3 regions of the Arthrobacter sp. 05T442 genome follow, and region 1 is predicted to be linked to each of the others. Evidence: riboswitches for the same ligand, from Rfam matches in the RefSeq annotation. Region 1 holds a riboswitch; each other region holds the start of a gene.

Evidence for each region. Region 1 has a riboswitch for thiamine pyrophosphate ahead of AC1DES_RS11945 (ECF transporter S component). Riboswitches for the same ligand answer to the same signal wherever they lie in the genome.
Region 2: linked by a shared signal. The riboswitch ahead of AC1DES_RS10935 (bifunctional hydroxymethylpyrimidine kinase/phosphomethylpyrimidine kinase) and the one ahead of AC1DES_RS11945 (ECF transporter S component) in region 1 are both predicted to bind thiamine pyrophosphate.
Region 3: linked by a shared signal. The riboswitch ahead of thiC (phosphomethylpyrimidine synthase ThiC) and the one ahead of AC1DES_RS11945 (ECF transporter S component) in region 1 are both predicted to bind thiamine pyrophosphate.

The regions. Positions count from the first base shown of each region.
Region 1 is NZ_JBFTKM010000011.1:10,774-20,185, forward strand. It holds gene AC1DES_RS11905 (Na+/H+ antiporter subunit A) at 1-1,016, shown strand, start outside; gene AC1DES_RS11910 (Na(+)/H(+) antiporter subunit C) at 1,013-1,588, shown strand; gene AC1DES_RS11915 (Na+/H+ antiporter subunit D) at 1,585-3,207, shown strand; gene AC1DES_RS11920 (Na+/H+ antiporter subunit E) at 3,204-3,749, shown strand; gene AC1DES_RS11925 (monovalent cation/H+ antiporter complex subunit F) at 3,749-4,024, shown strand; gene mnhG (monovalent cation/H(+) antiporter subunit G) at 4,014-4,427, shown strand; gene AC1DES_RS11935 (DUF4235 domain-containing protein) at 4,424-4,687, opposite strand; gene AC1DES_RS11940 (heme-degrading domain-containing protein) at 4,729-5,277, opposite strand; TPP riboswitch at 5,496-5,639, shown strand; gene AC1DES_RS11945 (ECF transporter S component) at 5,707-6,339, shown strand; gene AC1DES_RS11950 (ABC transporter ATP-binding protein) at 6,356-7,984, shown strand; gene AC1DES_RS11955 (energy-coupling factor transporter transmembrane component T family protein) at 7,981-8,784, shown strand; gene AC1DES_RS11960 (UDP-N-acetylglucosamine 1-carboxyvinyltransferase) at 8,956-9,412, shown strand, end outside.
Region 2 is NZ_JBFTKM010000009.1:109,296-118,707, forward strand. It holds gene AC1DES_RS10930 (Rne/Rng family ribonuclease) at 1-1,698, shown strand, start outside; TPP riboswitch at 1,801-1,898, shown strand; gene AC1DES_RS10935 (bifunctional hydroxymethylpyrimidine kinase/phosphomethylpyrimidine kinase) at 1,881-3,458, shown strand; gene rplU (50S ribosomal protein L21) at 3,814-4,122, shown strand; gene rpmA (50S ribosomal protein L27) at 4,184-4,447, shown strand; gene obgE (GTPase ObgE) at 4,564-6,153, shown strand; gene proB (glutamate 5-kinase) at 6,143-7,309, shown strand; gene AC1DES_RS10960 (glutamate-5-semialdehyde dehydrogenase) at 7,336-8,745, shown strand; gene AC1DES_RS10965 (hypothetical protein) at 8,824-9,063, shown strand; gene nadD (nicotinate-nucleotide adenylyltransferase) at 9,119-9,412, shown strand, end outside.
Region 3 is NZ_JBFTKM010000009.1:3,699-13,110, reverse strand. It holds gene lepB (signal peptidase I) at 1-996, opposite strand, end outside; gene lepB (signal peptidase I) at 997-1,674, opposite strand; gene rplS (50S ribosomal protein L19) at 1,806-2,165, opposite strand; gene trmD (tRNA (guanosine(37)-N1)-methyltransferase TrmD) at 2,409-3,308, opposite strand; gene rimM (ribosome maturation factor RimM) at 3,310-3,873, opposite strand; gene AC1DES_RS10410 (RNA-binding protein) at 4,102-4,344, opposite strand; gene rpsP (30S ribosomal protein S16) at 4,346-4,768, opposite strand; gene AC1DES_RS10400 (hypothetical protein) at 4,987-5,424, opposite strand; gene AC1DES_RS10395 (VOC family protein) at 6,033-6,908, opposite strand; TPP riboswitch at 7,082-7,189, shown strand; gene thiC (phosphomethylpyrimidine synthase ThiC) at 7,185-9,035, shown strand; gene AC1DES_RS10385 (alpha/beta fold hydrolase) at 9,046-9,412, opposite strand, start outside.

The sequences.
Region 1 (9,412 bases):
AGATGCTCGTGGAAACCATCATCCTGGTGGCGTTCGTCCTGGCCATGCGCAGCCTCCCTGCCGAGCTGCGGGACCGGACCGGCGGAAAATACCGGGTCATCCGGGTAATCATCGGCCTCGCCTTCGGAACCACGATGATCTTCGTGGCCATCTACGCACTCGGGGCCCGCGTGGCGCTTCCGGTCTCGCTGGAGTTCCCGCGGCTGGCCTACGAGGGCGGCGGAGGCCTCAACGTCGTCAATGTCACCCTGGTGGACATCCGCGCCTGGGACACCTTCGGCGAGATTTCGGTGCTGGCCCTGGCTGCCACCGGCGTGGCAAGCCTGATCTTTGTCCGGGGCCGCGGAGACAGGATCCAGACGTCTTCGTCCGTGGCCGAGGGCACTGTGGGCCGGCGCAACGGTGCGAGGGGCAACACCCGCGATGATGCCGCGCTGGCGCTGAGCCGCCGGTTCGCCGCCGCGACCCGCGACGCGTGGCTCGTGGCCGGGCGGACCATGGCACCGGAACGGCGCTCGATCATCTTCGAAGTCGTCGCCAGGCTCATCTTCCATTCCATGATCGTCTTCTCCATCTACCTCCTGCTGTCCGGGCACAACCTGCCGGGCGGAGGCTTCGCCGGCGGGCTCACCGCCGGCCTGGCCCTGACCATCCGCTACCTCGCCGGGGGCCGCTTCGAGCTGCGGGAAGCCACGCCCGTTGGCGCCGGCACCCTGCTGGGAATCGGCCTCGCCACTGCGGCGGCCGCCGGCATGATGCCGCTGCTGCTCGGCGGCCAGGTGTTCCAGAGCGCCATCGTCGAGCTCTGGCTGCCCGTATTCGGCGACATCAAGTTCGTCACCTCGACCATCTTCGACATCGGTGTGTACGTGGTGGTGGTCGGCCTGGTCCTGGACGTGCTGCGCAGCCTGGGTGCAGAAATCGACGAGCACTTCGAAGAACATCCCGCGGCTCCGCTGGAAGAACAGGAAGCCGGCGGAATCCCTGCGGAAACGACGGGCAAGGGGATAGCGTGAACGTCAATCTGACCCTGCTGACCGTCATGGGAGCCCTGTACGCCTGCGGCATCTACCTGATCCTCGAGCGCAGCCTGACCCGGGTCCTGCTGGGCCTCATGCTGCTGGCCAACGCCACCAACCTGCTGATCCTCACGACCGGCGGCTACGCCGGGCTGGCGCCGATGTTCAACAAGGACACCGACCCGGGGGACTATAACGACCCCCTGCCGCAGGCCCTGATCCTGACCTCGATCGTGATCTCTTTCGCCGTCACAGCCTTCATGCTGGGCATCATCTACCGCTCGTGGGTCCTGGCCCGCCAGGACGAGATCCAGGACGATGCCGAAGACCGCCGCGTCGCGGCGACGCCCCGCTTCGACGCCGAGGACGACTCTGTGATACCCGTCGAAACCTCCGAATTCCCCCTGGCCATGATCGGCTCCGATGCCACGGGGATTTCAGACGCCGCCGGGGAGACCGCCGCAGCGATCATGTCGGGCGACCGCCCGGTCCTGGCTGAAAACGCCGCCGCGGAAGAACGGCCGGGATCCCGGAACGCGGCCCTAAGCCCGGAAGGAGGCGGAGAGTGAACATCACCAGTTTTGCCCCGCTCGCCGTCGTACTTCCCATCCTTGGCGCCGCACTGGCGTTCCTGCTGATCCGGTCCCCCCGGTCCCAGCGGGCCGTCAGCATCGCGGTCCTGTCCCTGACGCTGCTGCTTGAATGCTGGCTCCTTGCCTCCGTCTGGGAGGGCGGGGCGGCAGCGGTGAACCTCGGCGGCTGGCTTCCGCCCTGGGGCATCGTGATGGTGGTGGACCAGTTCTCCTCGCTCATGCTCGTGGTGTCCTCCGCCGTGAGCCTCGCCGTGCTGGTCTACGCGACAGGGCAGGGCATGGCCGACGGCGACCGCGACGCGCCGGTATCGATCTTCCACCCCACCTATCTGATCCTGGTGGCAGGGGTGTCCAACGCCTTCCTGTCCGGGGACCTCTTCAACCTCTACGTGGGCTTTGAGATCCTCCTGACGGCCAGCTATGTGCTGATCACACTGGGCGGGACAGGCCCCCGCATCCGCGCCGGGGTCACTTACGTGGTGGTCTCGGTGGTCTCCTCGGTGCTCTTCCTGATCGCGATCGCCATGATCTACGGCGCTACCGGAACTATCAACATGGCCGACCTCGCTATCAAGCTCGCCGACCTCGACCAGGGCACGCGGACCCTGCTGCACGTCATGCTGCTGGTTGCTTTCGGCATCAAGGCTGCGGTGTTCCCGCTGTCCTTCTGGCTCCCGGACTCCTACCCGACCGCGCCCGCCCCCGTCACGGCGGTGTTTGCCGGCCTGCTGACCAAGGTCGGGGTCTACGCCATGGTGCGCACGGAGACGCTCCTGTTCCCCGGGGACACGCTCAATGCGCCGCTCATGGTGGCCGCCTTGTTGACCATGGTCGTGGGGATCCTCGGCGCCCTGGCCCAGAGCGACATCAAGCGGCTCCTGTCCTTCACGCTGGTCAGCCACATCGGCTACATGGTGTTCGGACTGGCGATGTCAACGGCGGCCGGCCTGGCCGCCGCGGTCTTCTACGTCGTCCACCACATCACCATCCAGACCAGCCTGTTCCTGGTGACCGGCCTGATTGAACGCCGGGGCGGAAGCTCCTCGGTGGACCGCGTGGCCGGCTTGGCCAAGCTGTCCCCGCTGCTGGCCGTGCTCTTCTTCGTCCCCGCGATGAACCTGGCCGGGATCCCGCCGTTCTCGGGCTTCCTGGGTAAGCTCGGGCTCCTGCAGGCGGGCATCCAGCTCGGCACGCCGCTGGCCTACGCACTGGTGATCGGGGGAGTGCTCACCAGCCTGCTGACGCTGCTGGCTGTCGCCAGGGTCTGGAACCGCGCGTTCTGGCGCAAACCCGAGGACGCGGAACATCCGGACGCGGTGCTGCTCGCCGCTTCCCGGGACTCGGCCACCGGGAACAGGGCAGGGAAATCCAACGTCATCTTGCTGCCGCGGACCATGGTGGGCTCCACCCTGGGCCTGGTGATCCTCGGCGTGGCGCTGACAGTTTTCGCAGGGCCCCTGTTCAAGGTGGCCGACCAGTCCGCAAGGGAGATGCTGGACAGGTCCTCGTACATCCAGGCGGTGCTGGGCGAGGACGCGCCCGTCCCGGCGATCGCCGAGCTCGCGCCCGGCCAGCGGCCGGAGGGCCGGAAATGAGCCGGAAGCGGATCTCGCTGCGCCAGGAACTGCCGCTGCTGGTGTGGCTTGTGATCGTCTGGGGTGCCCTCTGGCAGAACTTCAGTCCGGGCAACCTGCTCTTCGGGGCACTCGTCGCGGTGGTGGTGGCCAGGGTGTTCTACTTGCCGCCGGTGGAACTCGGCGGACGTTTCAACGCCCTCCGTGCGATCTTCTTCGCGTTTGTGTTCCTGGCGAAGGTCGTGGAGGCCAGCCTCCAGGTACTGTTCCTTGCCGTCGTCCGGGGACCGCGGGTGATCAGCGCCGTCGTCGCCGTCCCGCTGCGGAGTCGTTCCGACCTCCTGGTGACGGCCACCGGGCATGTGATCTCGCTGATTCCCGGGTCGCTGGTGGTGGAGGTGGACAGGTCGACGTCCACGCTCTATATCCATGGGATCAATGTCCGTAATGCCGAGGACGGGGCCAGGCTCCGCAAGGAGGTCCGGGACACCGAGGCCTCCCTGATCCGCATCATGGGGACCAAGGACGAACTGTCCGCACTGAACCAGGAGGTGGGCGCGTGATGCAGCTTGTTCTGACGGTGACCGCCGTCGTACTCTCCGTGGCCGCGGCCGGGGCCATCATCCGGATCGCGAGGGGCCCGTCGCTGCTGGACCGGGTGCTCGCGGTCGATGTGCTGTTGGCCATCTTCGGCGCCGCACTGTGCATTGACATGGCCGTCAACCGGAATTTGAACAACCTGATGCTGCTGGTGGCGATGTCCATCATCGGCTTTGTCGGCTCCGTCACGGTGGCCCGGTTCGTGGCGGACAGGAGGGAACCCACCCGTGATTCCTGACACGCTCCCCGCCGACGCCGTGATCGACGCCGTATCCGCCGTCTGCATGGTGGCCGGTGCGCTGATGTCCCTCGCTGCGGCCGTCGGGCTGCTGCGGTTCCCGGACCTCATGAGCCGGATGCACGCCGCGACGAAGCCCCAGGTGCTCGGCCTGTTCCTGCTGCTTCTGGCCGTGGGTCTGCAAATGCGCGTCTGGTGGGTCTGGCCCGTGCTGATGGTGGCGTGGCTCTTCCAGCTGCTCACCGTGCCTGTCGCCGCCCACATGGTGGGCCGGGCCGGCTACCGGACCAAGCACCTGCACCCCGAGCTGCTAAGCACGGACGAGCTCGAGGCCGTGGTCCAGAGGGCGGCCGCCCAGCGTCGGCTGGACGACGACGGCGGCGGGGCCGACGGCCGGGGTTAGACGATGTCCTGGGTCTTGGCGAAACGGGTGACCGCACGCTGCGTGCCGCGGTTCGCGAGAACCTGGATGATGGCGCTGACCGACGCGGAAATCAGGGCGAAGGTCAGTGCCGAGCGCAGCGTGGTGGGGACGTCGTCGTCATGGCCCTTGGGCGGCTTGTTGCCCGTGGTCTTTTCCCAGACGGTGTCGACGAGCTTGGTTCCGGCGAAGCCGGCCAGCAGGCTGATGCCGGTGCCCAGCAGTTTGATGACAATGTTCATTCTTGGGACTCCTTGCGGCAGGAAACAGGGCTTCCCCTAGCCTAGCGCCCAGCCCGGCCGAGTATCTCCGACAGGGCTTCGACCACCAGATCGTGGTCGGCTTTCTGGGGCAACCCGGAGACCGTGACGGTGCCGACCGCCCCCGTGCCCCTTAGGTAGATCGGAAAGGCGCCGCCGTGGGCGGCGAACATGGACTGGTCGAACCAGGCGTTGTCCTCGATCCGTCCGCCGGCTGCCCGGGCGCGGAGGCCCACGAGCAGCGACGGGACCTCGTACCGCACGGCAGTGCGTTTCTTGGCGTTGATCCACCGTTCGTTGTCCGGGGTGGCGCCGTCCAGTGCCGCGTGGAAGAGGACCTGCTCGCCTTTGCTGATATCGATGGCGATTGGCAGTGAGCGTGTCCTGCCCAGCTCAACGAGGAGGAGCCCGAGGTCCAGGGCGTCGTCCTTGCTGAAGGACGCGAACTGGAGCGCGTCGATCTCAGACAGGATGCGGCCGATCAGCGCCGCCAGGGACCCCGGCGGTTGCGGCTCGCTCGAGTCCGGGTCATAGTCAGCGGAGGACCCTGATGTGGCTGGTGTAAGCGTCACAATAATCCAGCTTTCCGGTTGGTTGTCCGTCTGCCCTCCGGCGGCAGCCCGTGTCCGCGCCACTGCCGACTCTATCAAGCCCGGTGCTCACGGACACCGGCGCGGACGTGTTCCCTGCCGGCAGGGACCGGGCCGGCCGCCGGCTCCAGATTGTGACTGCCGGCCGCGGATTCCCGGACTGCCGGGTGTAAACTGGACACCGCCCACAAGGGTGATTTTAGATACGACAGGGGAGCGCCGCCGTCGGTCATCACCGGGGAGATCCGGGGAAGCCAAAGGTGGGCGCTGAGAGTGCGGACAGCCGCAGACCCTCGAACCTGATCCGGTTAGTACCGGCGCAAGGGAGTCGAGTTCTCAGAGTGCCCGGAGCGGCGGCGAAAGCCACAGCCGGCCGGGGCACTCTCCCCTCCTGTTCCTCAGGAGGACGACATGACTGATATTTTTGCAAACCAGACGCTCAACCGGCGCGGCTACAACTGGCGTGTGGTCGACATCGTCGTGGCTGCGCTGATCGCCGTTGCCGGCGGCGTTATCTTCTGGGCTTGGGATCAGGGCGCCAACCTGGTCTCGGCACCTGTTAATGCGCTCTACCCGCCGCTGTCCGGCCTCTACGCAGGCGGCTGGATGATTCCGGCCATCCTGGGCATGCTCATTGTCCGCAAGCCGGGGGCGGCGTTGTTCTGCGAAACCGTCGCCGCTACGGGCGAGCTGATCATGGGCTCGCAGTACGGCACGACGGTGCTGATTTCCGGTGTCCTGCAGGGCCTCGGTGCGGAACTGGTGTTCGCCGCGTTCCTGTACAAGAGGTTCAACCTGCCGGTGTCCCTGCTGGCAGGGGCCGGCGCGGGCCTGTTCTGCGGCCTGAACGACTCCTTCCTGCCCTGGGGCTGGAACATCGCCTACGAGCCCGGGGACAAGCTCGCCTACATCATCTTCACGGCAGTCTCCGGCGCAGTAATCGCCGGAGCCCTGGCCTGGCTCGCCACCCGCGGCCTGGCCAGGACCGGGGTCCTGGGCTCCTTCGCGTCCCGCAAGGCCGCCACAGAGCCCGTCTCTTCCTGACGTCCGCGCGCCGCACATGACACCTTCCAACACGGTCCGCCCGGCAGCGGTCACGGCCCGCGGCTGGGGCTGGCGGCACGCCGGCCGGCCCCGGCCCGCGGTCAACGGACTGGACCTGGACATCCGGCCCGGGGAGCGGGTGCTGCTGCTGGGCCCTTCCGGCGCCGGCAAATCCACGCTGCTCCACGCCCTGGCGGGCGTGCTCGGCGACAGTTCCGCCGGCGCCGCGGGCGGAGCCGGTTCGCCGGGCCTGCCCGCGGACGCGGAGGATTCCGACGAGACAGGGAGCCTCCTGATCGACGGCTGCCCGCCACGCGCGCAGCGCGGTCGGGCCGGGCTCATGCAGCAGGACCCGGAAACCCAAGTGGTGCTCTCGCGCCTCGGCGACGACGTCGCCTTCGGGGCGGAGAACCTTTCCGTGCCGCCGGAGAAAATCTGGCGGCGTGTGCAGGAAGCGCTCGACGACGTCGGGCTGGGCCGGCTGCCGCTGGACCACCCGACGTCGGCCCTCTCCGGCGGGCAGAAGCAGCGACTGGCGCTTGCCGGCATCCTGGCGATGCGTCCCGGGCTGCTCCTTCTCGACGAACCCACCGCCAACCTGGACCCTGCCGGCGTCCTGGAGGTCCGCGACGCCGTGGGCCGCAGCCTGGACAAGACCGGCGCCACCCTGGTTGTGGTGGAACACCGCGTGGCCGTGTGGAAAGACCTCGTGGACCGGATCGTGGTGCTGCAGCCGGGGTCGGCCACGGAATCCGCCGTGCTGATTGACGGGCCCCCCGACCAGGTCCTGGAGCAGGCGCGGGACATGCTCATTGCTGCGGGCGTCTGGGTGCCGGGGCATGTGCCAACGACCCGGGCCCGTTCAGCGGGGGGTACGGCGGGGACAGCCGGGACCCTCGGGACGGCCGGGGCATCCGGGGTGGCGGCCGGAGCGCTGCTGCTCGCCGCGGAAGACCTGGCGGTGTCCCGTGAGCGGCCGCGCCGGGCGGGCCGACGCGGGGGGTTCCGGACCATTCCGCCGCATCCCGTGCAGTCCGGCATCACAGCGCGGGTCCGTGCGGGGGAGGCCCTGACGATCACCGGACCCAACGGTTCGGGGAAGTCGACCTTTGCCCTAACCCTGGCCGGTCTCCTGCAGCCTGTCTCCGGGGCGGTCTCCGCAACTATGGAGCTCAGCGCCGGCGCCGGAATCGACCCGTACCGGTGGAAGGCCCAGCAGCTGATCGCCAGGATCGGGACCGTCTTCCAGGAACCCGAGCACCAGTTCGTCACAGGCCGCGTGCTTGACGAGCTGATGTTCGGGCCCAGGCACCTCGGCTATGGCGAGGAGCGTGTGGACGAGCTGCTCGAGCGGCTGCGGCTTACGGAGCTGGTGGACGCCAACCCCTACACGCTCTCCGGCGGTGAAAAGCGGCGGCTCTCGGTGGCCACCGTGCTCGCCGCCCACCCTCGGGTGCTGGTGCTCGACGAACCCACGTTCGGTCAGGATGCAAACACCTGGGCCGAGCTCGCCTCGTTCCTTTCCGAGCTCCTCGAGGCCGGCACTGCCGTCGTCTCCGTCACGCACGATCAGGAATTTACCGCCGTCCTCGGCGGCGCCGAACTCAGCCTCAACGCACCGGGGCTGGAAGTGGCGGCGCCATGAGGCAAGTCCTGAGCCTGCGCGGCAACCGTTCCCTGCTGACCCGGGCCAATCCGCTGGCCAAGTTCGCCGCCGTCGTCATGATCACCCTGGTGCTGGCATTGTCGATCGACTGGGTCTCGGCGTCCGTGGCGCTTGCCTTCGAACTGATGCTTGTCCCCCTGGCCGGACTGACCGTTCCCCTCCTCTGGCAGCGGGGCTGGCCCCTGACGCTCGCCGCGGCGCTGGGCGGCTGGAGCACCGCCATCCTCGCGCCGGACACCGGACCCATACTGTTCGATGCCGGCATCTGGTCCATCAGCGCCGGATCCCTGCAGCTGGGCCTCGGCTTCATGCTCCGCGGACTCGCCATCGCGCTGCCCGCGGTGCTGCTGATGAGCTGCACCGACCCCACGGACCTGGCGGACGCCCTGGCGCAGAACGCGAAGCTTCCGCACCGCTTCGTCCTGGGCACCCTGGCGGCCATGCGCCTCGTGGGGCTCATGGCCGAGGAATGGCAGACCATCGGCATGGCCCGGCGTGCCCGCGGCGTGGGCTCGCGCGGCAACCCGTATCAACGGCTCCGTGCGACTTTGGGGCAGAGTTTCGGGCTGATGGTGCAGGCCATCCGGCGCGCTTCCCGGCTCGCCGTCACCATGGAAGCCCGGGGCTTCGGCGGCGCTGCACGGACCTGGGCGAGGGCCTCGACGTTCAGCGGCCTCGACATCTGGGTTCTGCTGGGCGGTCTGGGCATCGCCGCGGCCGCCGCGGCGGCAGCGCTCGGGGCCGGCACCTGGAACCTCGTCTTCCTCACCCGGCAATAACAGATTCCGACGCCGGAACGGCGCAGTGCCCGAGTCCCGCACCGGAGGCGACCCTGCGGTCCGCCGCGGGCGCCGCCCCGGTTATCGCACAGCGCGGGTAACGGTGTGAGATTAACGCCATTCCGGGCGTGATTGCCGGGGCGGATAACTCATCCGTGATATTTTTCTGGAATGACTCAACAGACTGCTGAATACGTAGGCGTCCTTCTCCGCGATGCCCGCGGGGAGAAGGGCTGGACGCAGGGACAGCTGGCCGCCGAACTGGGCACCAGCCAAAGCGCGATCGCCCGGATGGAGCAGGGCAAGCAGAACCTGAGCCTGAAGATGATCCAGCGGCTGGAGACCATCGTCGGCCGGACGATCGTCAAAGTGGGCCGGCCGCAGATGACCCACCTCCGGGTTGAGGGCGGCCGCACCCTCTCCGGCGCCGTGGACGTCAACAGCAGCAAGAACGCCGGCGTGGCCCTGCTCTGCGCCAGCCTCATCAACCGCGGCACCACCACCCTTCGCCGCCTGGCCAGGATCGAAGAGGTCAACCGGATCGTCGAGGTCCTGACCAGCATCGGCGTCGAATGCACCTGGCTCAACGCGAACGATCTCCAGATCCGCCGGCCCGCGGTCCTGGACC
Region 2 (9,412 bases), on a different contig from region 1:
TACGTGCCCGGCGGTTCCATGACGGGCATCTCGCGCAAGCTGCCCGACGTCGAACGCAACCGCCTCAAGCGGATCCTCAAGGACCGCCTGCCGGAAGACGCCGGCGTCATCGTCCGCACCGCGGCCGAAGGTGCCTCCGAAGAAGAGTTGACGCACGACATCAACCGCCTCCGCGCCCAGTGGGAGGGCATCGAGAGCCAGGCCACCTCGACCAAGATGCTGGCCCCGGAGCTGCTCTACGGCGAACCCGACCTGACCATCAAGGTGGTCCGCGACGTCTTCAACGAGGACTTCTCTAAGCTGATCGTCTCCGGCGAGGAGGCCTGGGACACCATCGAGGCCTACGTCACATACGTGGCACCGGACCTCGTGGGCCGGCTCGAGAAGTGGACCAAGGACACGGACATCTTCGCTGCCTGGCGCATCGACGAGCAGATCCACAAGGCCCTTGACCGCAAGGTCTTCCTTCCCTCGGGCGGTTCCCTCGTGATCGACCGCACCGAAGCCATGACCGTGGTGGACGTCAACACCGGAAAGTTCACCGGCAGCGGCGGCAACCTTGAAGAAACCGTCACCAAGAACAACCTGGAGGCGGCGGAGGAAGTCGTCCGGCAGCTGCGGCTGCGCGACATCGGCGGCATCATCGTGATCGACTTCATCGACATGGTGCTGGAATCGAACCGCGACCTCGTGCTGCGCCGCATGGTGGAGTGCCTGGGCCGGGACCGCACCAAGCACCAGGTGGCCGAGGTGACCTCGCTGGGGCTCGTACAGATGACCCGCAAGCGGATGGGCACCGGGCTGCTCGAGGTCTTCGGCGAACAGTGCGAAGCCTGCGCAGGCCGCGGAATTGTCACCCACGACGAGCCCGTCGAGCACCGCCGTGCCAACACCGTCGCCGCCGAACACTACGTTCCCCGTGCCGAGGCCCAGCCCGCAGCGCGGACCGAACGCAAAAGCCGCCGCCGCGGCAAGGGCGGCCAGGGCACCCCGGAAGCAACCCCGTCCGCGCCGGCAGCAGTGCACGCCGAACCGACCGAGGCGGAGCGGCACGCCAAAGCCGAGGCGACCCGTGCAGCCCTGGCGAACATCGCCGCGGCAGCACACGCCGCCCACCTGCACGACGGGGAGGCAGCCGCTGCCAGCGAAGCGGGGGCCCGCCAGGCCGCCGTCGACGCAGTCACAAAGCTTGCCGCCACGGAGGAAGCAGCCGGACGCCCAGGCGCCGTCCTGACCTTCGGCGGGGAGCAGGTTGCCCTGCCCTTCGTCGAACACGCCGAGGAGTCGCAGGTGCCTTCCCTGACGCTCGACCTCCTGACCGAGGCGTTCGCCCACCTCGGCGAAGCCGGGGAAAGCACAGGCGCCGAAGCGCAGCGCCGTCCGGCGAGGGGCCAAGCCGCGGCCCCTGCGGCCGTGGCGACTGTTCCGGAGTCCACGGTTCCCGCGCCGACGGCTCCCGAGCCCGCTGTCGCGGCCGGCACCACGTCCGGCGCCCGCCGCGGACGCCGCAACCGGAGCGCCAGCCGCGCCCAGGGCGCAGCCAACGAGACGTCCGTCCAGCACCGCGAGGCAACGGCATCGGCCGCAGCCGTTTCGGTTCATGAAGCCAAGGCGCCTGCCGCGGGCAGGCCGGCAGCCAAGCCGGCAGCCAGCGAGCCGATCATCCTCGGTGTCGGCGTTCCGGCCTCGGAGCTCTAGCCGGCCCAGCCCGGCGGGACCGCGGGTGCGGCCCGGACCGGCGTAGCAATACGCCGGAACCGGGCCGCACCCGCGGTTATTTAACGGATGAGGCTAGGCTGGAGCACTGACACGGGGTGCCGCGCATTGGGCCGGCTGAGATCCAGACCCGTTGAACCTGTCCGGCTAGCACCGGCGAAGGGATGTCTCTCTTGTCCTCATCATTTCTTCCGTACCCGCCACGCCGGTCCGCGCAAACCCGGCCTCCCCGCGTCCTGGCCATCGCAGGTTCCGACCCGTCCGGCGGCGCGGGGATCCAGGCGGACCTGAAGAGCATCGCCGCGAACGGGGGCTACGGCATGGCGGCGATCACGGCGCTGACCGCGCAGAACACGCGGGGAGTCACGGCCGTCCACGTTCCGCCGGCAGCGTTCCTTGCCCGGCAGCTGGACGCGATCAGCGACGACATCGGCATCGACGCCGTGAAGATCGGCATGCTGGGCGACGCCGCGGTGATTGACGCCGTCCGCAGCTGGCTCGAAAAGGTCAGGCCCGCCGTCGTGGTCCTGGATCCAGTGATGGTGGCGACCAGCGGGGACCGCCTCCTGCAGGAATCCGCCGAAGCCGCGCTCCACGCCTTGCTGCCGCTCGCGGACCTGATCACGCCCAACCTCGCGGAGCTGGCGATCCTTTTGCATGAACCCGTCGCCGGGGACTGGGACGGGGCCCTAAAGCAGGGCAAACGCCTGGCCGCGCTGGCCGGCACCACTGTCCTCGTCAAGGGCGGCCACCTGAAAGACCGGGAGGGCGGGAGCGGCGGCGGCTGCCCGGACGCGCTCGTCAACACCGGAGGACTGCTGGGACAGGAGACCGTCGTGGTGCCGGGGGAGCGCGTCGCCACACGCAACAGCCACGGCACAGGGTGCTCCCTGTCCTCGGCCATGGCCACGGTGCAGGCCCGGGTGGGGGACTGGGAGGCAGCGCTGCGGGAGGTCAAACCGTGGCTGCAGGGTGCGTTGCGGGCTGCAACCGGACTGGACGTCGGCTCCGGCAACGGCCCCGTCCACCACTTCCATCATCTTCAGCACCTCACGGAGGGGCACGGCCGCATCCCGGACCGCGCCCCGGCGGAGGGCGAGTTCGTAGAGGCGCTCCGGAACCAGGCGGCCGGCGATCTGGAGGCAATCCATGCCCTCGACTTCATCCGGGGCCTGGCCGACGGCACGCTGCCCGAGAACGAGTTTGCCTACTACCTTGCGCAGGACGCCATCTACCTCAACGGCTACTCACGGGTCCTGGCCCGTGCCGCGGCGCTCGCGCCCTCGGACGCCGAGCAACTGTTCTGGGCCGGCTCGGCGCAGCAATGCCTCGAGGTGGAATCGGAGCTGCACCGGACCTGGCTCAGCACCCGCTCCGCCGAAGCCACCCTGGGTCCGGTCACGAAGTCCTATGTCGACCACCTGCTGGCCGCCTCGGCATCCGGCAGCTACGCTGTGCTGGTGGCGGCGGCGCTGCCGTGCTTCTGGCTCTACGCCGAGGTGGGGGAGGCCCTGCACGGGCAGTTCCTCGCCGCCGGTTCCCCGGGAAGCCATCCCTATGCCGTGTGGCTCCGCACCTACGCCGACGAAGGATTTGCCGCCGCGACCCGGCAGGCCATCGCGTATACCGACGCGGCAGCCAGGCACGCCTCGGCGTCCGAGAGGGACGCCATGGCACTGGCCTTCCGCCAGTCCTCGCGCTACGAGGTCGCATTTTTCGACGCGCCGCGCCTGCACGCCTGAACTGACCTGGCCCGTGCAGCCTGTAGGATAGTCGGGCACGGTTCGGGAAGTCGCTGCAGGAACGCTCTGTCCAAAGAGAGTGACGTCCATCACGCAGAGCCCGCCGGAACCAGCCTCGTTTGCGGCCGAAGGCAAAATTAGCGTAGTCTAGACCTTCGGTGCTTACGCCAATACTTGGGTTATGACCTTGAGGACAGTTCATTCGATTTTCGGATGGCGTTGTCCACGGGATAGCTCATGGATTCCCCCGGGGAATCCACCGGCGTAGAGGCACAGCGTGAGCCGGTCCGAACACTTTGGCCCCAGGTTCCGCACGCAAATCTAGTAATAAACGTCGAGAGAAGTGAGTTCCCCAGTGGTGTACGCGATTGTCCGCGCAGGCGGCCGCCAAGAGAAGGTTTCCGTTGGAGACTTCGTTACCCTGAACCGCGTCCCCGGTGGAGCCGGCAGCACCTTTGAGCTGCCCGCACTGCTCCTGGTAGACGGTGACAAGGTCACGTCCGCTGCCGCGGACCTGGCCAAGGTAACGGTTACGGCTGAGATCCTCGAAGACCTTCGTGGTCCGAAGATCGTCATCCAGAAGTTCAAGAACAAGACCGGCTACAAGAAGCGCCAGGGTCACCGTCAGGAATTGACCAAGGTCAAGATCACCGGTATCAAGTAACCACTCGTTACTGTTCAGGTTTTCAGCAGATTCCCCAGAATTTTAAAGGCAGGCATTTCAAATGGCACATAAAAAAGGCGCGAGTTCCACTCGCAACGGTCGTGACTCGAACGCCCAGTACCTCGGCGTCAAGCGCTTCGGCGGCCAGGTAGTCTCCGCAGGCGAGATCATCGTCCGCCAGCGCGGCACCCACTTCCACCCGGGCGCCGGCGTAGGACGCGGCGGCGACGACACCCTGTTCGCCCTGGCCCCCGGCGCCGTCGAGTTCGGCACCCGCCGCGGTCGTCGCGTTGTGAACATCGTGGCTGCTGCAGCTGCAGAGTAACAACAAGTTCTAAATCGGTGGGGCGGGCCATTAGGTCCGCTCCACCGGTGTTTTAACCGCATTACAATCATCTTGGGACCCTCTGGGCCCCGGGGAACAGCACTGAGGAGATCCACGTGGCGAGCTTTGTAGACCGGGTAGTACTGCACGTATCCGGCGGTACCGGCGGCCACGGCTGTGTCTCCGTCCACCGCGAGAAGTTCAAGCCCCTCGGCGGTCCAGACGGCGGCAACGGCGGCAACGGCGGCGACGTCATCCTGCGTGTCGATCCCCAGACCACCACCCTGCTTGATTACCACCACGCCCCGCACCGGCACGCCACCAACGGCGGCCCCGGCATGGGCGACTGGCGCGCCGGCAAACACGGCGAAACCCTGATCCTTCCGGTCCCCGTGGGCACCGTGGTGAAATCCAAGGACGGCACCGTCCTGGCCGACCTCGTGGGCGAAGGCGCCGAATACATCGCGGCCGCCGGCGGTATTGGCGGACTCGGGAACGCCTCGCTCTCCTCGCAGAAGCGCCGTGCCCCCGGCTTCGCGCTGCTCGGCATCGAAGGCGAGTCCAGCGACGTCGTCCTGGAACTGAAGTCCATCGCGGACATCGCCCTCGTCGGCTTCCCCTCCGCCGGCAAGTCCAGCCTCATCGCCGCCATGTCGGCTGCGCGGCCCAAGATCGCCGACTACCCTTTCACCACGCTCATCCCGAACCTCGGCGTTGTCCAGTCCGGCGACGTCCGCTTCACCATTGCCGACGTCCCGGGCCTCATCGAGGGCGCCAGCGAAGGCAAGGGCCTCGGCCACCACTTCCTGCGCCATGTCGAACGCTGCGCCGCCCTGGTGCACGTGCTGGACTGTGGCACGCTCGAGTCGGACCGCGACCCGCTCTCGGACCTGGCCATCATCGAGGCTGAACTCGAAAAGTACGCCGTGGACATGAGCTACAGCGGAGCCGACGGCCAGGTGGTTCCGCTGAACCACCGCCCCCGCCTCGTGGCCCTGAACAAGGTGGACCTGCCCGACGGCAAGGACATGGCCGAGTTTGTCCGCCCGGAACTCGAATCCCGCGGCTACAAGGTCTTCGAGATCTCCGCCACGAGCCACGAGGGCCTCCGCCAGCTCGGCTTTGCCATGGGTGAAATCGTCCAGGCCGCCCGCGACGCCCTCGCCGCCGCGCCGCCCAAGGTGCACGCCCCGATCCTGAAGCCGCGCGCCGTCAACGAGTCCGGCTTCAAGATCCGCCGCGAAGAGAAGAACCTCGAGCCGCTGTTCCGCGTCATTGGCGACAAGCCCGTCCGCTGGGTCAAGCAGACCGACTTCACCAACGAGGAAGCGATCGGCTACCTCGCCGACCGCCTCGCCAAGCTTGGCGTCGAGAACGAACTCTTCAAGCAGGGTGCCGTGCCGGGCGACACGGTGGTCATCGGCGAGGACGACGGCGTCGTCTTCGACTGGGAGCCGACCATGATGGCCGGCGCGGAACTGCTCGCCGCGCCCCGCGGCACCGACGTGCGCTTCGCCGACATCGGCGACCGCCCCACCCGCGGGCAGAAGCGCGACGAGCAGATCGAACGCCGCGAGGCCAAGGCCGCCGCCCGCGCCGAGCTCGAAGCCGAGCGCAAGGCCGGCATATGGACCGAATCCGTCAGCAGCCGCAGGGTCGCCAAGCCGCTCAAGGAGAGTGGACTGGGCGAAACAGATGACGAGTAAAACCGTCGTCGAACCCGGCTCATCCCGCACCCCGGACCGCGCAGCCCCCGACCGCGCAGCGCTGTCCGGGGCGCGCCGGATCGTGGTCAAGGTCGGATCGTCCTCGCTGACGTCCATCAAGGGCGGCATCTCCGAGGAAGCCCTGACCGGCCTCGCCGATGCCCTCGCGCACAAGCGCAACGAGGGCACCGAGATCATCCTCGTGTCCTCCGGGGCGATCGCTGCCGGGCTCGCGCCGCTGGGGCTGGAAAAGCGCCCCCGCGACCTCGCCACCCAGCAGGCCGCCGCCAGCGTGGGCCAGGGCCTGCTCATGGCCCGCTACACCCACGCGTTCGGGGCGCACGGCGTCACCGTCAGCCAGGTGCTCCTGACCGCTGATGACTTCATGCGGCGCAGCCAGCACACCAACGCCTTCCGCGCCCTGGACCGGCTGCTGAACCTCGGGGTGGTACCCGTGGTGAACGAAAACGACACTGTCGCGACGCACGAGATCCGTTTCGGCGACAACGACCGGCTCGCCGCCCTCGTGGCCCACCTGGTCCGCGCCGACGCCCTCGTGCTTCTCTCCGACGTCGACTCGCTCTACGACGGTCCGCCCTCGCACGGCGCCAAGCGGATTCCCCACGTCGCCGGCCCCCGCGACCTCGACGGCGTATCCATTGGCCGGGCCGGAAAGGCGGGCGTGGGCACCGGGGGAATGCTCACCAAGGTCGAGGCCGCCAGCATCGCTGCGGGTTCAGGCATCCACGCCCTCGTCACGTCCACCGCCAACGCGGCCGCCGCGCTGGCGGGGGAGGACGTGGGGACGTGGTTCTCCATCAGCGGTGCACGGAAGCCGATCCGGCTGCTGTGGCTGGCCCACCTCGCGTCGGTGCAGGGCACGCTGGTGCTCGACGACGGCGCAGTGAAAGCCGTGCGCGACCGCCACACGTCGCTGCTGCCTGCCGGCATCTCCGCCGTCCACGGCCACTTCGAGGCAGGCGATGCCGTGGAAATGGTGGCCGCCGACGGCACGGTAATCGCCCGCGGACTGGTCAACTACTCCGCGGCCGAACTGCCCCAGATGCTGGGCCGCTCGACGCGGGAACTCGGCAAGACACTGGGCCGCGGATATGACCGTGAAGTTGTTCATGTTGACGACCTCGTTCTGGTCTGAGCTGCCTGCACGCCTAAACTGGGAGCATGACTGAGGCCCTCACCCCCCACCCCGCTGTGATCTCCGAAAGCGCGCTCTCCGAAGGCGTGACCGCTGACGTCCTGCCCTCTGCCGGACCGTCCGGAGACGCCCGGGAGGTCCAGGCCGGACCGGAGGCCACGGCCGCTTCAGCGGCGGCGGACGTCGAGGCTGCCGTCCACGCCATCGCCGACCGCTCCCGCCAGGCCGCCCGCAAGATGGCGCACGCCAACCGAGCCTGGAAGGACCGCGGCTTGCGCGCTATCGGGGCCGCGCTGCTGGCGGGCAAGAGCCACATCCTGGCAGCGAATGACAACGACGTTGCCGCCGGCCGGGCCCGCGGCACCACGGCCGCCCTGCTGGACCGGCTGACCCTCACCGGGCCGCGCATCGATGCCCTCGCCGCGGCCCTGGAAAAGCTCGCCACCCTGCCCGATCCCGTGGGCAACGTGGTCCGCGGCCAGACGCTGCCCAACGGTCTCCGGCTGCGCCAGATCAACGTCCCGATGGGCGTTGTCGCCGCCATTTACGAGGCCCGTCCCAACGTCACCGTCGATATCGCCGGTCTGGCCCTCAAAAGCGGAAACGCCGTGATCCTGCGCGGCGGCAGCGCTGCCGCGGCGACGAACGCCGCCCTCGTCGCGATCCTCCGGGACGCCCTCGACTCCGTCGGTCTGCCCGCCGACGCTGTCCAGACCGTGGACCAGTACGGCCGTGACGGCGCCAATGCGCTCATGCGGGCCCGCGGCCGCGTGGACGTCCTGATTCCCCGGGGCGGCCGCGACCTGATCCAGACCGTTGTGACGAACTCCTCGGTGCCCGTCATCGAGACCGGGGAAGGCAATGTCCACATCTTCCTTGACGCCTCAGCGAACGAGGAAATGGCCGTGAACATCCTGCTGAATGCCAAGACCCAGCGGCCCAGCGTCTGCAACACCGTGGAGACGCTGCTGGTCCACTCCTCGTCCACCGTGCTGCCCGCCGTTGCCCAGGCACTGCGCGCCGCCGGCGTCACACTGCATGTGGACGAACGGATCCGCGCCGCCCTGCCGGCGCAGATCGACTCGGTTCCCGCGACGGACGAGGACTGGGCCACCGAATACATGGACCTGGACCTCGCCGTGGCCATGGTCGACAGCCTCGATGAGGCCGTCAAGCACATCCGCAGGTGGTCCACCGGGCACACGGAGGCCATCCTGACCAACGACCTCGCCAACGCGGAGCGCTTCATCGCGGACGTCGATTCGGCCGCCGTGATCGTGAACGCTTCCACCCGGTTCACGGACGGCGGCGAGCTGGGCCTCGGGGCCGAGGTGGGGATTTCAACCCAGAAGCTGCACGCGCGCGGTCCCATGGGACTGACCGAGCTGACCACCACGAAGTGGATCGTGCAGGGCGAGGGCCAGATCAGGGGCTAGCAACGCTGTAACATAGAACGGAAGACCGGAACGGCGGACACCTCCGCCGTCGTCAATTTTTGAACACTAGGGGAGAACATGCTCTCGCAGCAGATCGCCACTTTCGTCGCCGCCGCTGGCTCAGCCGCCAACGAGGAACTGGCCCCGCTCATTGCACCGCCGTTCGTGATCGGGGCGTCGATGTTCGGACTCCTTGTCATCCTGATGCTGATCACGCTGTCCTATTCCAACCTGGGCCTGCGCCACGAGGCAGTCGACGAACACTCGGACCCGCACCGCCAGCACCCGAACAAGCACGACCACAGCCAAGGCCACTAATATTTCCGCCACCATGAAGCAGCACGGCGCCCGGCGCCGTCTGCGTCTGGGTGTGATGGGCGGCACGTTCGATCCGATCCATCACGGCCACCTTGTCGCGGCCAGCGAGGTCGCGGCCAAGTTCGACTTGGACGAAGTCGTGTTCGTGCCGACGGGCCAGCCCTGGCAGAAGATGGCCAAAAAGGTCAGCGAGGCAGAGCACCGGTACCTCATGACCGTGATCGCAACGGCCTCGAACCCGCGCTTCACTGTCAGCAGGGTGGACGTGGACCGGCCCGGGCCCACGTACACGATCGACACCCTCCGCGACCTGCGCATGCTGCGCCCGGACGCGGATCTTTTCTTCATC
Region 3 (9,412 bases), on a different contig from region 1:
GGCCGGCACGCTATGGAAGACGTCGGGGTAGTTGTCCAAGCCCGAAATCCTGTTCAACGGCCAGGCGATCACAGCCGCCCTGCCCTCGATATCCGGCTCGTCCACGAAGCCGCCGTTGGTGTCCATGTGGGCGCGCGAATCCGCCGAGTGGTTGCGGTTGTCCCCCATGACCCAGACCTTGCCGGCCGGCACCACGACGTCGAAGTCGCGGACCTGCGGCACTTCGGCGGCGTTGATGTACTTCTCGTCCAGGGGCACACCGTTGACCGTGAGCCGGCCTCCGGCGTCGCAGCAGACGACGTGATCCCCGGGCAGTCCGATGACCCGTTTGACCAGGTGCTGCTCGGAGTTGTCCGGGAGCAGGCCGACGAAGGTCAATCCGTCCTGCACCCAGGTGAAAGGTCCCTTTGCTGTCCCGGCCGCGGGGACCAGCCAGCCCTTGGTGTCCTTGAAGACGACGACGTCGCCGCGTTCGAGGGCGATGGGCGTCGGAACAAGGAGGTTGACGAAGATGCGGTCGTTCACATCCAGGGTGTTCATCATGGATTCGGACGGAATATAGAACGCCCGGAAGAGGAATGTCTTGATCAGGAACGACAGCACGATGGCCACGACGACGACCGTGGCGACTTCCTTGAGCCACAGGAAGAGGGGGCTGCGGCCTTCACGGGCCTTGGCCTTCCTGGCGCGCCGTGAGGACGCGCCGGCATGCGCCGGCCCGGCGGACGCGGCGTCGTCGGGCATGGGGGTCGGGGCCGCTGTCTCTGCGTGCCCGTAGCCGGAAGCCTCGTCCGGCGCGGACGCGGGTGCGGGCGCGGGTGCGGGTGCACCGCCTGCGACTGCGGAGGTCCCGGCACCCGCAACCCGCGCCTGCGGCAGCACGGTGGTGGGGTGATCGGATCCGGACTGGTGCTCGGAGGCGGGGATCGCTGAGGAGGTAACCGGGGGCTGGTCGTGCCCCCGCGGATCAGGAGTCCGGGGTTCGGTCTCGGGCATCTACTGTCCGTTCGTCGTCGTGTTGGCGGCCTGATCGGGCCGCGCTACTGCTGCAAATCTATCAAGTGGCCAGATAATCTGTACCGGCCGGCCGATCACGCGTTCCAGGGGAACCATGCCGCCTCCCGGGGCGCCGAGAAGGCTCCGGGAATCGGCCGACATGGAGCGGTGGTCCCCCATCAGCCAGAGCCGCCCGGCCGGCACCTCCACGGTGAACTTCAGCTGGCTGGGCTCATCGCCCGGGTACAAGTAGGGTTCCGCAACTTGCTGGCCGTTGACTGTGAGCCGGCCTCCGGCGTCACAACACACCACGCGGTCGCCCGGCAGCCCGATTACGCGCTTGACGTACGTGGTGTCGCTCCCTGTCAGCCCCAGCCAGCCGCCGGCTTCGGACACGAGGTCCGCCACGGGACCGTGGCCGCTGTTCAGCGGGGCGAACGAGCCGCGGCCGTCGAACACCACGACGTCGCCGCGGCGCACCGGTCCGGCCTGGAAGTCGGTGTGGGAAACAAGGATCCGGTCCCCGGAGCGCAGAAGGGGTTCCATGGAGGCGGAGGGAATGAAGTAAACGTCCACCCAGAGTGAGCGGACCACGGCGCTGATGGCCACGGCCAGGACCAGGGCCAACAACGCAAAACGCCAGCCCGGTTTCCTGGGCTGGCGTTTTGTCTGTTCCATGATCCGTATCCCCTGGCGCTTTTCTGAAGTAACTGGCGCTGTTGCGGATAGCTCCGGCGCCGCACTAGCTAACGCACCGGGTACGGTCCGTGGACCCGCGGTGGAAGACTGCCTCGGAAGTCCGGGAAGTCTTACTTGCCGGTCTGGAAGTCGCGCTTTTCCTTGATCTTCGCAGCCTTGCCGCGCAGTTCACGCATGTAGTAGAGCTTGGCGCGGCGCACGTCACCCTTGGAGACGAGCTCGATCTTGTCGATGATCGGGGAGTGCACCGGGAAGGTACGCTCCACGCCAACGCCGAAGGAGACCTTGCGGATGGTGAAGGTTTCGCGCAGGCCGTCGCCGTGGCGGCCCAGGACGAAGCCCTGGAAAACCTGGACACGGGAGTTCTTGCCTTCGATGATGTTCACGTGAACCTTGAGGGTGTCACCCGCGCGGAACGTCGGAACATCGGTGCGCAGCGAAGCTGCATCTACGGAATCGAGAATATGCATTGATTCACTCCTGGTGAACGCCACAGGTCATTCACGTTGGGTCACGGCGGCCAAGCTCCGGGCGCAAATGCGGCCGGAAATTCCCGTCGAAAGTTTGTCGATCCGGCTCCGTCACGAATTGACAGGGCCGGGGTGCCCGGCTGTTGGCAGCGCTCCCCCTATGGCAGGTTCGCAACCCAGCAGGCACAAGGACTAATTTTGCCACATCCGGGGCCTTCCGGCCAATCCCGGGCGACACGGACGCTAGGAGTGACCAACCCCCGCGTCGGGGCGGCGCCGGAGGCGGCCGTCGACAACGTCGTAGCCGAGGTCCGCGAAGGCCGTACGGTCCGCGCGGGGCAGCTTGGCGGCGTCGAATTCCTCGAGCAGGTCGGGGCGGCGTTCGGCTGTACGCCGGTACTGCTCGTGCCGGCGCCACTGGGCGATCTTGCCGTGGTTGCCGCTCAGCAGCACCGCCGGCACCTCGCGGTCCCGCCAGCGGGAGGGCTTCGTGTAGACGGGGTATTCCAGCAGCCCGTCCGCGTGGGATTCCTCGACGAGGGACTCGGGGTTGCCGACCACCCCGGGGAGGAGCCGTCCGATGGCCTCCACCATGGCCAGCACGGCCACCTCGCCGCCGTTGAGGACGTAGTCGCCCAGGCTCATGGGGCGCACGGTGAAGTGTTCGGCGGCCCATTCCATGACGCGTTCGTCGATGCCCTCGTAGCGGCCGCAGGCGAAAACGAGTTGCTTCTCGGCAGCGAGCTCGTGGGCTGTGGCCTGCGTAAACCGCTCCCCCGCCGGGGACGGGACGATCAGGACCGGTTTGGCTGCCGCGTCCGAATGGTGAGTGTCCTCCAGACCGGTGTCCGCCGGGCTGGTGTCCGCCGGGCCGGTGACGGCACTGGTGTCCGCCGGGACGGCCGTCCCCGGACCGGCGGCGGCCACCGCGGCCAGCGCCTGCGCCCAGGGCTCGGGGTTCATGACCATGCCGGCGCCGCCGCCGTACGGGGTGTCATCCACGCTCCGGTGCCGGTCCGTGGTGAAGTCGCGCAGGTCATGGACCCTCAGGTCCAGGAGTCCGTCCTGGCGGGCCTTCCCGATCAGCGAGAGTTCCAGGGGGGCCAGGTACTCCGGGAAGATGCTGACGACGTCGATCCGCATGTCAGGCGCGGTCCGCGTCGGCGTCGGAACCGCCGTCGTCGGGGATCGCCGCGGTCTCGGTATTGACCTCAAAAAGTCCGGCCGGCGGGGTGACGAGGACAAATCCTTCGCCGACGTTGACCTCGGGGACGATCTGCTCCACGAACGGGATCAGGACTTCCTTGCCGTCCGTCGCGGTGACAACCAGCAGGTCCTGGACGGGCAGGGTGTGCAGACCGGAGACCTTCCCGACCACCTGATCGCCCACACGGACGTCCAGGCCCACCAGTTCGTGCTCGTACCAGCCCTCGTCCTCGTCCTCGTCGATTTCTTCGGTCTCGACAAACAGCTTGGCGCCCCGAACGGTTTCCGCCTCATTACGCGTCTCGATCTCCTCGAAGGCGAGCAGAAGGATGTCCTTGTTCCAGCGGGCGCTCAGTACAGTCAGCGGGCCGGCCGATGCGGGCTCCACAATGAACTGCGTGCCCGGCACGAAGCGGTCACCGGGAGCGTCCGTCAGCACCTGGACGGTCACTTCGCCGCGGATGCCGTGGGGTTTGCCGATTCGTGCCACCTGGAGCTGCATCTGTTCCTCTGTTCCGGAGTCGTACTGCTGGATTCTTACTTCTTGGGTCTTGCCGCGCGGTTCTTACCGCTCGGCTCTTGCCGCTCGGTTCTTGCCGCTCGGCTCTTGCCGCTCGGTTCTTACCGCTCGGCTCTTGCCGCTCGGTCCGCACTGCCGCGGAAAACAGTCCGGCCCCTCCACCATTATCTGGTGAAGGGGCCGGGCTCAAGACAAGTGTTGCTGAAAGCGTTACCGGCGGCGGTCCGTGTCGACGACGTCGACCCTGACCGGCTCGCCGTCCGCCAGCGCCGCAACCACAGTGCGCAATGCGCGTGCGGTGCGGCCCTGTCGGCCGATCACCCGTCCGAGGTCGTCCTGGTGAACGCGCACCTCAAGGGTGTCCCCGCGGCGGTTGTTCTTCGCACTGACCTTGACATCCTCAGGAGTGTCAACGATCCCGCGGACGAGGTGTTCGAGCGCTTCGGCCAACAAGTTACTCAGCCTCGGTGGTCTCTGCTGCTGCGTCGGCGGGGGCCTCGGCTGCTTCGTCCTTCTTGGCCTTCTTGGTGATGGCTTCCGGAATGATCACGGAACCCTTTTCCGGGGTAACGAAGGCAGCCTTGGGAGCCTTGGTCTTCAAGGTGCCCTCCTGGCCGGGGAGACCCTTGAACTTCTGCCAGTCTCCGGTGATCTTGAGGATCGCGGCAACCTGCTCGGACGGCTGTGCGCCGACGCCGAGCCAGTACTGGGCACGGTCCGTGTCGACCTCGATGTACGAGGGCTCTTCGGTCGGGTGGTACTTGCCGATCTCTTCGATGGCACGGCCATCACGCTTGGAGCGTGCGTCCATGACGACGATGCGGTAGTACGGTGCGCGCATCTTGCCGAAGCGCTTAAGGCGAATCTTTACGGCCACTTTTGTGGTCACTCCTGTTTCTGAAACGGGGTCGAGCCCGGCGTTCTGCACCCGTGGGGCGGGCCATACTAGGGGGTTCTAAAAGGACAAGATCCGGACGCGGAGAGAGGGGCCACGCAGATCAAGTACCTGTTCATTGTGCCAGATCAGCGCCGGGATTTCGACTTGACACCCATGCAGCGGCTGATTCCGCCCCCGGAAGGCACTCGCGGTCCCAGTCAGGAGGTCCAGACGTAGAGCTCCGACTTCGTGGCCGGGTCGATGCCGGCCGCGACTTCGGCGAGCTGCCGGACGTAGACTGCGGCCTGGTCCGCACCAAAGGGCATGTCCTCCTCGGCAGCCCAGCTCGCCGCCACGTCTTCCAGTACGTTGCCTCCGTCTTCGGTCTCGTAGCTGAGCAACTCGGCGAGGGCCCGGACCATGGCATGCGGAACGCCGAGCAGGGAGTCGCTGGCCACATCCACCATGGCCAGCTCATAGTCGGCGCCGGCGGCGTGGACGGCGGTGCCGGCCAGGTCCCCGAGCCGTTCGACTTCGAAGTCGCTGATGTCCGGGATCCGTACGGCGCCCGGGGCGGCAGGCGCACCGCCGTCCAAGGCCCCGGCACGCTTGAGGGCTGCGTTGTGGGTGGAAACAAAGATTTCGGTGAATCCCAAGGAAACACTCCTCATGAGTCGCGGCCGGATTGTTGTTTCAGCCTAGCCGCTCGAGCCCGGCCGCGCCCGGACCGGACATGCCCTCCCCTGACCGCGGCCAATGGACATGCTGGCAACATGTCCATTCCCGGCCGCGAACGGTGGACATGCCCATCGGTCGCGTCAGCGAAAACTGGACATGCCCTCCCCTGGACCGTGGCCGACACTCTTCCACCCAGCCTCGCCTGTGGACATGCCCTCCCCCGGCCGCGACCAATGGACATGTTGGCACTATGTCCATTCCCGCCCGCCTGCGTTGGACATGTCCCTGAGGTCCTGCCCTTGAACGTTGGGCATGTCCAGTGCCAGGCGACAGCGGAGAACCTACGCACCGCCGCAGCACTGGCAGCGGCAGGCCTTTGGAGGCGGCGGCGGACTCCCCAATCACCAGTCCGGCAGGCAGGCAGGCATCCCAGGCCTTATGCAACGGTGTCCGGCAACGGGCGGCGTGGCGGACCGGGCATGGCAAACCGGTGGAAAATAAATCCCGGACAGCTGTGGGTGACCGCATCATGGTGCGTCCGCGGACGGCTCACGCGCCCGGCCACCACGCCGGACTCAGCGGGTGCTCAGCGGACAGCGACACGGATGCGGTTGCGCCACGGATCCTCGAACCGCAGCTCGGCCCCGGTGTGGTGGGACTGGACACCGGCAACCTTGAGACGGTCGGCAAGGGCTCCGACGTCGTCCCCCGAAGGCACTTCAATCAGCACTTCGCCCAGGCCGAGGGTGTCCCGGCGGGGCCCGGCGCCGCGGCTATTCCAGACGTTCATGGCCATGTGGTGGTGGTAGCCGCCGGCGGAGACGAACAGCGCCTGGCCGTGCCAGCCCGCCGTCTTCTCAAAGCCCAGGGTCCCGACGTAGAAGTCGTGGGCCGACTGGACGTCGCCCACCTGCAGGTGGACGTGCCCGACGCCGGCATCGGCCTCGCGCTGGCCGCTCACGGATTCTTCGGTCAGGAACTGTTCCAGATAGCGCTGCGGCGGCAGGGCGAGACTGTCCATCACGACGTTCTTGCCCTCCCAGGCCCACGCGGCCCGCGGACGGTCGTAGTAGAGCTCGATCCCGTTGCCTTCGGGGTCGTTGAAATAGAACGCCTCGCTGACCAGGTGGTCGGCGCTCCCCGTGAAGGACTGCGGCTCGAACTGGGCCGCGCTGGCGACCGTGGCGGCCAGGGCAGGCTGGTCCTCGAAGAGCAGTGCCGTGTGGAAGAGGCCGGCCTCGCCGCGGGAGGGGATGTTCAGCCCGGGGGCGGGGGCGAGGTGGACCAGCGGCTTCTGGCGGCGGCCGAGGTAGAGCCCGCCGTCCTGCTCGGCCACAATGTCAAGGCCCAGGGCACGCTGGTAGTAGTCCGTCATGAGCCGCATGTCGCCGACTTTGAGCATCACAGTGCCCATGGTGAGTGCGGCGGGAAGAAGATCGTGGCTGGTGGCTTCGGCAGTCATTTGAACGCTCCGGTGGTTCAGTGGCCACCGACCTTCGATGACCTTTGCATATAGTTAAAATTACTTGAAGCTTCAATTTATTCCAAATGGGCCAGCCGCCGCGGCTGGATCCACGCGACGATCCGGGTCCCGTCACACTCGGGTGGACCTCGGGGCCCTTGTGGTAGCTTCTTCTACGACCACACGGGTGCCTCTGCAGGGGCTGAGATCGGGCTGACGCAGCCTGCGACCGTTGAACCTGTCCGGGTAATGCCGGCGAAGGAAGTGAGTATTTCCGTGAGCACCCAATCTGCGCAGCACAGCCCTGTCCAAAACCGGGCCGGACAAGACCGGACCAACCAAGACCAGCCCGGCCAAAACCAGCCCGCGGTCCCCACACAGTCGCTGAAGTCCCGTTCCCTGGCGTTCGCCACGGATCCGGAGCACGGCATCCGCGTTCCGGTGACCGAGATTGCGCTGGCGGCCTCTCCGGGCGGCGCCGCCAACGCCCCGTTCCGGGTCTACCGCACGGCCGGGCCGGGCAGCGACCCGGTCCTGGGGCTGGAACCGCTCCGCGCACCGTGGATTGCGGCCAGGGCCGATACCGAGCCGTACAGCGGGCGGGAACGGAACCTGCTCGACGACGGCAGGTCGGCCGTGCGCCGCGGTGCCGCGTCCGCCGAGTGGAAAGGCGCCCGGCCTGTGCCCCGCCGCGCCGTCGCCGGCCGGACGGTGACCCAGATGCACTACGCACGGCAAGGTGTGATCACGCCGGAGATGCGGTTCGTCGCCTTGCGCGAAAACTGCGGCGTCGAACTGGTCCGCAGCGAGGTGGCGGCAGGCCGGGCCATCATCCCGAACAACATCAACCACCCCGAATCCGAGCCCATGATCATCGGCAAGGCCTTCCTGGTGAAGATCAATGCCAACATCGGCAACTCTGCCGTGACCAGCTCCATCGCGGAGGAGGTGGACAAACTGCAGTGGGCCACGCAGTGGGGTGCCGACACTGTCATGGACCTCTCCACCGGCGATGACATCCACACCACCCGCGAGTGGATCATCCGCAACTCCCCCGTCCCGATCGGCACGGTTCCGATCTACCAGGCGCTCGAAAAAGTCAACGGCGAGGCGAACGCCCTGACCTGGGAAATCTTCCGGGACACCGTGATCGAGCAGTGCGAGCAGGGGGTCGACTACATGACCATCCACGCCGGAGTGCTGCTGCGCTATGTGCCGCTGACCGCCAACCGGGTCACGGGCATCGTCTCGCGCGGAGGGTCGATCATGGCCGGCTGGTGCCTCGCGCACCACCAGGAAAACTTCCTCTACACGCACTTTGACGAGCTCTGCGCGATCTTCGCCAAATACGATGTCGCGTTCTCGCTGGGCGACGGACTGCGGCCCGGCGCGACGGCGGACGCCAACGACGCCGCGCAGTTCGCCGAGCTGGATACCCTGGCCGAGCTGACGAAGCGTGCCTGGGAGTTCGATGTCCAGGTCATGGTGGAGGGGCCGGGCCATGTGCCGTTCCATCTGGTCCGTGAAAACGTGGAGCGCCAGCAGGAGCTCTGCCAGGGCGCACCGTTCTACACGCTCGGGCCGCTGGTCACGGATATCGCGCCGGGCTATGACCACATCACCTCGGCCATCGGCGCCACGGAGATCGCCCGGTACGGCACCGCGATGCTCTGCTATGTCACACCCAAGGAGCACCTCGGGCTGCCGAACAAGGACGACGTCAAAACGGGAGTGATCACGTACAAGATCGCAGCGCACGCGGCCGACCTGGCCAAGGGCCACCCGGGCGCCCACGAACGCGATGACGCCCTGTCCAAGGCACGGTTCGAGTTCCGCTGGCGGGACCAGTTCGCCCTTTCCCTGGATCCGGTCACCGCAGAGGCTTTCCACGACGAGACGTTGCCGGCCGAACCGGCCAAGACTGCGCACTTCTGCTCGATGTGCGGGCCGAAGTTCTGTTCCATGCGGATCAGCCAGGACATCCGGGACGAATACGGATCAGCGGATTCCCAGGCCGCCCTGGCACAGCTGGCGGCCGGAATGCAGGCCAAGAGCAACGAGTTCCTTGCCTCGGGCGGCAAGGTCTACCTGCCGGAGCCTGCCGTCGGCGCACCCCCGGCGTCCTAGGTGTACCCGGCTACGACGCTTCTGCGTGCTGGCGCCGGCTGACATCCGCAATGAACGAGCGGATGATCCGGTCTCCGTCCGCTGAGTCCTGGGGCCGGTGTCCTCCCGCGGCGACGCGGTGCAGGGCGCCGGTTTCACGCAGGTAGCCTGCGATTTCCTCGTAGAGCGGTTCCCAGCCGCCGGTGAGCACCAGGGTGGGGACCCCGGGCACGATCTGCAGGGGCGCCTCCCAGGCAGGTGCCTGCAGCCTGAGCCGCCGGGCGGCGCGGCGTGCCTCCGGGGTGGTGGCGCCGGGAGCCTCCGCCGAAAACGCGCGGCGCACAAGTTCCCTGTGGAAATCGTCGTCGCTCAGATGGTGGCGGACGTCGAACAGCGGC